DNA from 2 places in the Acidovorax sp. FW305-C-20-28 genome. Region 1 is predicted to be linked to the other one. Evidence: riboswitches for the same ligand, from Rfam matches in the RefSeq annotation. Region 1 holds a riboswitch; the other holds the start of a gene.
The links. A riboswitch is a leader RNA that binds a small molecule or an ion and turns the genes downstream of it on or off. The one in region 1 is predicted to bind glycine.
Positions count from the first base shown of each region.

Region 2: another riboswitch for glycine. It lies ahead of gcvT (glycine cleavage system aminomethyltransferase GcvT); the one in region 1 lies ahead of AC3WOH_RS07245 (D-amino acid dehydrogenase).

Region 1 is NZ_JBYSYM010000004.1:165,022-168,939, forward strand. Features, by position in the region: gene sorU (SorU family sulfite dehydrogenase c-type cytochrome subunit) at 1-213, shown strand, start outside; gene AC3WOH_RS07245 (D-amino acid dehydrogenase) at 226-1,539, opposite strand; glycine riboswitch at 1,630-1,739, opposite strand; gene AC3WOH_RS07250 (YXWGXW repeat-containing protein) at 1,916-2,335, opposite strand; gene AC3WOH_RS07255 (YXWGXW repeat-containing protein) at 2,468-2,914, opposite strand; gene AC3WOH_RS07260 (DUF6463 family protein) at 3,062-3,442, opposite strand; gene AC3WOH_RS07265 (ABC1 kinase family protein) at 3,471-3,918, opposite strand, start outside.
Region 2 is NZ_JBYSYM010000034.1:64,109-68,026, forward strand. Features, by position in the region: gene AC3WOH_RS28805 (TRAP transporter substrate-binding protein) at 1-320, shown strand, start outside; gene AC3WOH_RS28810 (TRAP transporter small permease) at 412-924, shown strand; gene AC3WOH_RS28815 (TRAP transporter large permease) at 921-2,216, shown strand; glycine riboswitch at 2,255-2,345, shown strand; glycine riboswitch at 2,359-2,486, shown strand; gene gcvT (glycine cleavage system aminomethyltransferase GcvT) at 2,537-3,679, shown strand; gene gcvH (glycine cleavage system protein GcvH) at 3,752-3,918, shown strand, end outside.

The DNA of each region.
Region 1 (3,918 bases):
CCTGCCTGCAGCGTGTGCCATACGCTGCAGGCGGCGGGTGCCGAAGGCCAGGTCGGGCCCGTGCTCGACGAACTCAAGCCCAACGCCGAGCGTGTGCTGCGCGCGCTGAAGGCGGGCATCGGCGTGATGCCGTCCTATGCCGACAAGCTCAGCGACAAGGACATGCGGGCCTTGGCGAGCTTTGTCGCGCAGGCCTCGGGCGCCGCGCCCTGAGTCGGCGCGTACTCAGGCCTTCGATGCGACAGGCAGCAGGCCGGGCGCGCTGCGCTGCGGCATGCCGGTGAACGCGAAGTCCAGCTCGGGCGCCAGGCCGCTCACGATGCGTGCCACCGACTTGCCCGAGCCGCAGGCATGTGTCCAGCCCAAAGTGCCGTGGCCGGTGTTGAGGAACAGGTTGGTCAGCTTGGTCTTGCCGATCAGCGGCACGTTGCTCGGCGTGGCGGGGCGCAGGCCGGTCCAGAACTGCGCTTGGCTCGCGTCGCCCGCGCCCGGGAAGAGCTGCTCCACGCGGCGCACGATGGCATCGCAGCGCACCTGGTTGAGATCGCGCTGGTAGCCGTTGAGCTCGGCCGTGCCGGCGATGCGCAGGCGGTCGCCGCGCTCGCTGGTGTAGCGCGAGAACACGAGCTTGTATTCGTCGTCCGTGAGGCTCACCTGGTGGGCCATGGCCGCATCCTTGACCGGCATGGTCACCGAGTAGCCCTTGGCCGGATAGATCGGCAGGTGGATGCCCAGCGGCTGTGCCAGCAGCGGGCTGAACGAGCCCATGGCGAGCACGAAGGCATCACCGTGCACGCGCTCGAAGCGGCCGTCGGCATTGGTCACCTCCACATGGTCGATGCGCCCGCCCGCTTCGCGCAGGGCGGTGATGTGGTGGCCCATGCGGAACTGCACGCCCGCGGCCTCGCACAGGCGCGCCAGTTCGCGGGTGAAGGTGTTGGCGTCGCCCGACTCGTCTTCGGCCGTGAAGGTGGCACCGGCCAATTGCGGGCGGATATGGGCCAGCGCCGGTTCGATGCGCACGGCCTCGTCGGCGCTGACCACCTGGCGTTCGCAGCCCAGGGCCCGCATCTGCTCGGCGGGCGCCAGGGCACCATCGAACTCCTTCTGGCTGGTGTAGAAGTGCAGGATGCCCTGCGTGCGCTGGTCGTAGGCGATGCCGGTGGCCGCGCGCAACTGCTGCAGCGTGTCGCGGCTGTAGGTGCCCAGGCGCACGATCTGCTCGATGTTGTGGCGCGTGCGTGCCGGTGTGCAGTTGCGCAGGAAGGACAGGCCCCACAGCCACTGGCGCATGTCGGCGCGCAGGCGGAACAGCAGGGGCGCGTCTTCCTTGCCCAGCCACTGCAGCACCTTGAGCGGGGCGCTGGGGTTGGCCCAGGGTTCGGCATGGCTCACCGAGATCTGGCCGCCGTTGGCAAAGCTGGTTTCTGCACCAGGAGCCCCCTGGCGGTCGATGACGGTCACCTCGTGGCCGAGCTGTTGCAGGAAATAGGCCGAAGTCACGCCGAGCAGGCCGGCGCCAAGAACGATCACACGCATTTTGAAAGCCTTTAAAGGGCTGTGCCGGACGCACGTGTGTCGGCCAAGCGATGCGGGTGCATGCGCGCAGCGGGCACAGGTCTGCCGGCTGCCGCTCCCCCTGTCCTTGGTACCTGAGAGATTCACCGCGCACCCCTCATGGGCGGCGGCTTGCTCCTTCGGTGCGCTGCATGGTGCAGCGGCTCTCCAGACGGCTTTGATCAATGGTGCAGTACGGGACCTGAGCGTGCATGGGAGTTTGCGCCTTCGGTGAAGCGGGCAGTGCCGCTTGCTCTCCTGCGGTGTCCATTCTAGGTGCAGCAAAGACAAACGCCGCAGCTAATGTGCGGCGTTTGTTGCTGATGCAAGCCAGGCCGGGCCGTGGCCCGGTCATGCGTCAGTTGCGGCGCGGGTTGTTGGGGTTGTTGTCGTAGCGGTTGGGCACACCGTCGCCATCGCGGTCGCGGTCATGGCGGTTGGCCACGCCGTCACCATCGCGGTCCCAGCCGCCGCGGCGCATTTCCCAGCGGCCATCGCGCTCCTGCCAGGTGGGCTGGCGGTAAGCGTAGCCGGGGCGGGCCTTCACCCAGTGGCCGGCAACCCATACGTGGCGGCCGCCACGCCAGTCCCAGTGGCCTTCCTCCCAGACCATGCCGCGGCGGGGGGCCGGCATCGCTTCACGGCGGGGTGGGGGTGGGGCGGGGATCACCTGGCCGGACTGGATCACCACCGTCTGTGCGACGGCCACGGGCGCGAACGTGCCCAGTGCCAGCGTGCTGGCAATCAGGGCGGCGGCGGAAATGGTTTTGTAGGTCATGGGTGACTCCTTTTTTCAATGTTGTGGTTTCGCCTCTGTATGGTGGTGTGGCCGGGGCGCCGGGTCTGTAGGCGCCAGGCCTTGCCGCCTGTAGGCATGCGGGGCCGCCGGTGGGCGGCCACCGGACCACGGTCAGTTGCGGTAAGGGTTGTCGGGGCGGCGGTCATAGCGGTTGGGCACACCGTCGCCATCACGGTCCCAGCCGCCGGGGCGCATGTAGTGGCGGCCGCCGCGCTCTTCCCAGCGCGGCTCGCGGTAGTGGTAGCCGGGACGGGCTTGCACCCAGTGGCCGCCGATCCACACATGGCGGCCGCCGCGCCATTCCCAGTGGCCGGGCACCCAGGCCATGCCGCGGCGGTGGGGTGGAACGGCCTCGTAGCGGGGCGGCGGTGGTGCGTGGTGGTATTGCACCGGCACAACCTGCAGTGGGGCAAGTGCCGGGCGTTGCACCGGGGTGTAGTACGACGAAGGCGTGCCAGTCTCGATGACGATGGTGGCGCTGGGGGATGCCAGCGCCGGGGCAACGGCGCTCAGCGACAGCAAGGCCAGGGAAGCGGCGGCGAGGGCAATGCGGGCCATGAAGGTCTCCTTGGAAATGATTCCTTGCGGAACCGGAGCCTTGATCGTGGACTTTTTGCGTCAAGCCGGTGTAGTGGGCGTGCGAAGAGTTGTAAGCGGGTGTTGCTGCAAGCCAGCTTGCGCACCCGAAGCGTGATTTATGTCACATCAGCGGACCAGCAAGGCCAGGGCGGGTGGCAATACCAACCAGAAGCCCGACACCGGCATCAACACCAGGCCTGCCGCTACCAGGGCCAACAGGCACCAGCCCATGGGGCGCAGCGCGGCTGGGGGCTGGCTGCGTTCGAGCGCCGTCACCTCCCATGCCAGCAGGGCCAGCACGGCGCCGAACAGCAGGAACCAGATGGCGTTGCCCATGTGCGCATCGCCTGCCACCGCGTTGAACACGCCGCGCTGCCAGAGCGCACGCCATTGGGGTGCGAACAGGATGGCGGCCACAGCCGTGTGCAGCAGGGCCACGGCGAGTAGCCAGCGGCCTTTCCAGGGACGCGTTGCCAGCAGGGCCAGGGTGGAGGGGAGGCTGTGCATGGGATCTCCTTGGTGGGAAAAGCGGGGGTCAGCCGATCCAGCGCTCGGCCCGCGTATGCACCTGTGCCTGCATCTCGGTCAGCAGGTGCATGAGCCCGAGCCAGGCGCGCTCGAACGACGGCAGCTCCGGTGGCACGGCGGCCAGGTGCCTGGCCAGCACCTTCTGCTGCGCCGCCACGGGCGCGGGCGGGCGGCTCTTGCCGGCGAAGTCGAAGACCGGTGCGGTGAAGGGTTCGGTCTGCCAGGCCTGCATGATCGAGAGGGCGGGCATCAGCTCGCCGGTGAAGGTGGCGAGGTCCAGCGACGCATCGACCAGCCCCAGTGCCCCGTAGGCCTGCAGCACGCCCTGGTCACGTGCTGGCGATGCGGGCTGCAGCAGCGCACGCCAGGCCTGCAGCACCCCGGCGCGGAAGGCCGGCGAGAGCTGGCGCGTGCAGCCGAAATCGAGCACGCCGAGCTGCCCGTCCGGCAGGAAC
Region 2 (3,918 bases), on a different contig from region 1:
CGCAGGTGCAAAAGCACCTGTCGCTGACCGGCCATGTGTACTCGCCGGCGCTCTTGCTGCTCTCGCCCAAGGTGTGGAACAAGCTCAATGACGCGGACAAGAAGGTCTTCACCGACGCCGCCAAGAGCGCCTCGGTGGCCCAGCGCAAGAAGGTCAACGACGACGAGAACAACGGCATCGCGCTGCTCGAGCAGCAGGGCATGAAGGTCACCAAGACGGTGGACGGTGCCGCCTTCCGCGAAGCGCTCAAGCCCGCCTACGTCGGCTACGCCAAGGAATTCGGCGCCGACAACATCAAGAAGATCCAGGACGTTCGCTGAGGCAGAGCCTGCGCTTCGTACCGCGCCCGGCCGCAACCATGCGCCGGGCGCTTTTGCTTTGACCTGCACGCCTTTTGCCCAAGACCGTCCCGTGAAAACCTTCGAACGCTATTTTCTGACCGCCAACCGCTGGGCCCTGATCCTGCTGCTGGCGGCCATGTCCATCATCATCTTCACCAACGTGGTGATGCGCTATGTGACCCACAACTCGCTCGAATGGGCCGAGGAGGTCTCGCGCCACATGATGATCTGGCTCACCTTCCTGGGCGCCGGCCCGGTGCTGCGCTACGGCGGCCATATTGCCGTGGAAAACCTGCAGGACGCCCTGCCGCGCACGGGCGCCATCGCCTTGCGTGCCGTGGTCGCGGCGCTGCTCTTTGCCTTCTTCGGCTTCATGGTCTGGTATGGCTGGCTGTACATGCAGCGCACCATGTTCCAGATGACAGCCGTGACGCAGATCCCGTTCGCCTACATCTACAGCGCCATGCTGATCGGCGGCGTGCTGCTGATCGTGCACTTTTTGTTCATCGTGCGCGGCTACGTGCTCGACCGCACGTTCGCAGCCGACGCGCACTTCGATGCGAATGCGAGTGCCTCCCTATGAGCGCGTCCATCATCCTCATCGTTTCGGCCTGCCTGTTCCTGGCCATGGGTGTGCCCGTGGCGTTTGCGCTGGGCCTGTCCACCGCGGCCACACTGATCCTGGCCGAGAGCTACCCGCTGATGGTGCTGCTCAAGGAGACCTTCACCGGCATCGACAGCTTTCCGCTGATGGCCGTGCCCTTCTTCATCCTGGCGGCCGAGCTCATGAGCGGCGGCTCGCTCACCGAGGTGCTGCTGCGCTTTGCCGGCCAGTTCGTGGGCCACAAGCGCGGCGGGCTGGGCTACACCAACGTGGTGTCGCTGACCTTCTTCTCGGGCATCTCGGGCTCGGCCCTGGCCGATGCGGCCGGTCCGGGCTCGATGCTGATCCGCATGATGGACAAGGCCGGCTACGACCGCTCCTACGCGGCGGCGCTCACGGCGTCCACCGCCATCGTCGGGCCCATCATCCCGCCGTCCATCATCATGATCATCTACGCGCTGCAGGACGAGACGGTCTCGGTCGGCGCGCTGTTCGTGGCTGGCGTGCTGCCGGGCATCCTGATCGCGGTGGCCATGTGCATCGTGAACTTCTACATCTCCAAGAAGCGCAACTACAAGGGCGACGGGAAGATGCCGCCCCTGGCCGAGATCCTGCAGACCACCTGGAAGGCGTTGCCCGCCATCTTGCTGCCCGTGGTGATCCTGGGCGGCATGCGCGCGGGCTGGTTCACGCCCACCGAAGCGTCGGTGGTGGCGGTGTTCTATGCGCTGGTGTGCGGCAAGTTCGTCTACCGCACGCTGCAATGGAAGGCACTGCCCGACATCCTGGCGCGCTCGGCCCTGCTGTCGGCCTCGGTGCTCATCATCATCGGGCTGTCGGCTGCATTCGCGTGGATCCTGACCATCGAAGGCATTCCGCAGCAGATGGCCGACTGGCTGGTGGGCATGAATCTCTCGCCCTGGATGTTCCTCATCATCGTGAACATCTTCCTGCTGCTGTTCGGCATCTTCATCGAGCCGCTGCCGGGCGTGATGGTGCTCGCCCCCATCCTGGCCCCCGTGGCCGTGAAGCTGGGGATCGATCCCATCCACTTCGCCATGATCGTGATCTACAACCTCACCCTGGGCATGATCACCCCACCCGTGGGCGGGCTGCTGTTCGTCACCTGCAATGTCTCGCGCGTGCCCATGACCCAGCTGGTACGCGAGCTCATGCCCTTCCTCTGGGCGCATGGCGTGGTGCTGGTGGTGCTGACCTTCATCCCGCAGCTGTCGACCTGGCTGCCCAAGGTGTGGGGCTTCATCAAGTAGGGGCGCTTGGCGCAGACGGCGCCCGCCAGCGGATATACTTGCGCCCGTCAGGAGAGAGCCCCCTTCGCGGGGGCCGCCGAAGGCGCAGGGACACCCCGAACGCTCAGGCAAAAGGACTGGCAACCGCCTGCAGGGATGCAGGCGTTCCCTTGCTGGAGAGAGGTGGCCGCATGCATGCAGCATGCAGGCCATCCACCGAAGGAGCAAGCCGCAGCCGCCAGCCAGGGTGGTGCGGTGAATCTCTCAGGTAAAGCGGACAGCAGGGCAAATCCCGCAACCCATGGGTGGGTTGCGGCCCCCATTTGCCCGGAGTCCGCCCCATGTCTGCCCCTGCCACCACTGCAGCCCCCCTGCTCACCACGCCGCTGAACGCCCTGCACCTGGAGCTGGGTGCACGCATGGTGCCGTTCGCCGGTTACTCCATGCCCGTGCAGTACCCCGCCGGCCTGATGGCCGAGCATGCGCACACCCGCACCGCCGCCGGCCTGTTCGACGTGTCGCACATGGGCCAGCTCCAGCTCGTCGGCCCCGATGCTGCCGCCGCCTTCGAGACCCTGGTGCCCGTGGACGTGATCGACCTGCCCGTGGGCAAGCAGCGCTATGGCCTGCTGCTGACCGACGAGGGCACCATCATCGACGACCTGATGTTCTTCAACCAGGGCAACGGCACGCTGTTTGTGATCGTCAACGGTGCCTGCAAGGTCGGCGACATCGCGCACATCAAAGCGCGCATCGGCCAGCGCTGCGAGGTGCGCCCCATGCCCGACCATGCCCTGCAGGCACTGCAAGGCCCCCAGGCCGTGACCGCGCTGGCCCGCCTGGCCCCGGGCATCGAGAAGCTGGTGTTCATGACCGGCGGCAGCTACACCATCGCCGGCTGCGACTGCTTCGTGACGCGCAGCGGCTACACGGGCGAAGACGGTTTCGAGATCTCGGTGCCCGCCGCCCAGGCCGAGACCCTGGCGCGTGCGCTGCTGGCCCAGCCCGAGGTGAAGCCCATCGGCCTGGGCGCACGCAACTCGCTGCGTCTGGAGGCCGGCCTGTGCCTGTACGGCAACGACATCGACACCACCACCACCCCACCCGAGGCGGCGCTGAACTGGGCCATCCAGAAGGTGCGCCGCACGGGTGGCGCGCGCGCGGGCGGCTTCCCCGGCGCCGACAAGGTGCTGGCGCAGATCGACAACCCCGCCAGCCTGCCGCGCAAGCGCGTAGGCCTGGTGGCGCTGGAGCGCGTGCCCGTGCGCGAGCACACCGAATTGCAGAGCGCCGACGGCCAGAAGATCGGTGAAGTCACCAGTGGCCTCTTGGGCCCCACGGTGAACGAGCCCGTGGCCATGGGCTACGTGACGCCGGCATTTGCTGCCATCGGCACCCGGGTGAACGCCATCGTGCGCGGCAAGGCCGTGCCCATGGAGGTGCGCGCCATGCCCTTCACTCCCGCCAACTATTTCCGCGGCTGATTTCACGCCGCGGCGGGCCCGGCCCGCTACATTGCTGATTCCTTCATTTTTCAAAGCCCAGGAGCTTTCCCCATGACCGTCAAATTCTCCAAAGACCACGAATGGATCAACGCCGCTGACACCGACGCAGCCGTGGTGGGCATCACCGTGCACGCCCAGGATGCCCTGGGCGATGTGGTGTTCGTGGACCTGCCCGAAGTGGGCAAGAGCTTCGCCCAGGGCGAAGTGGCCGGCGTGGT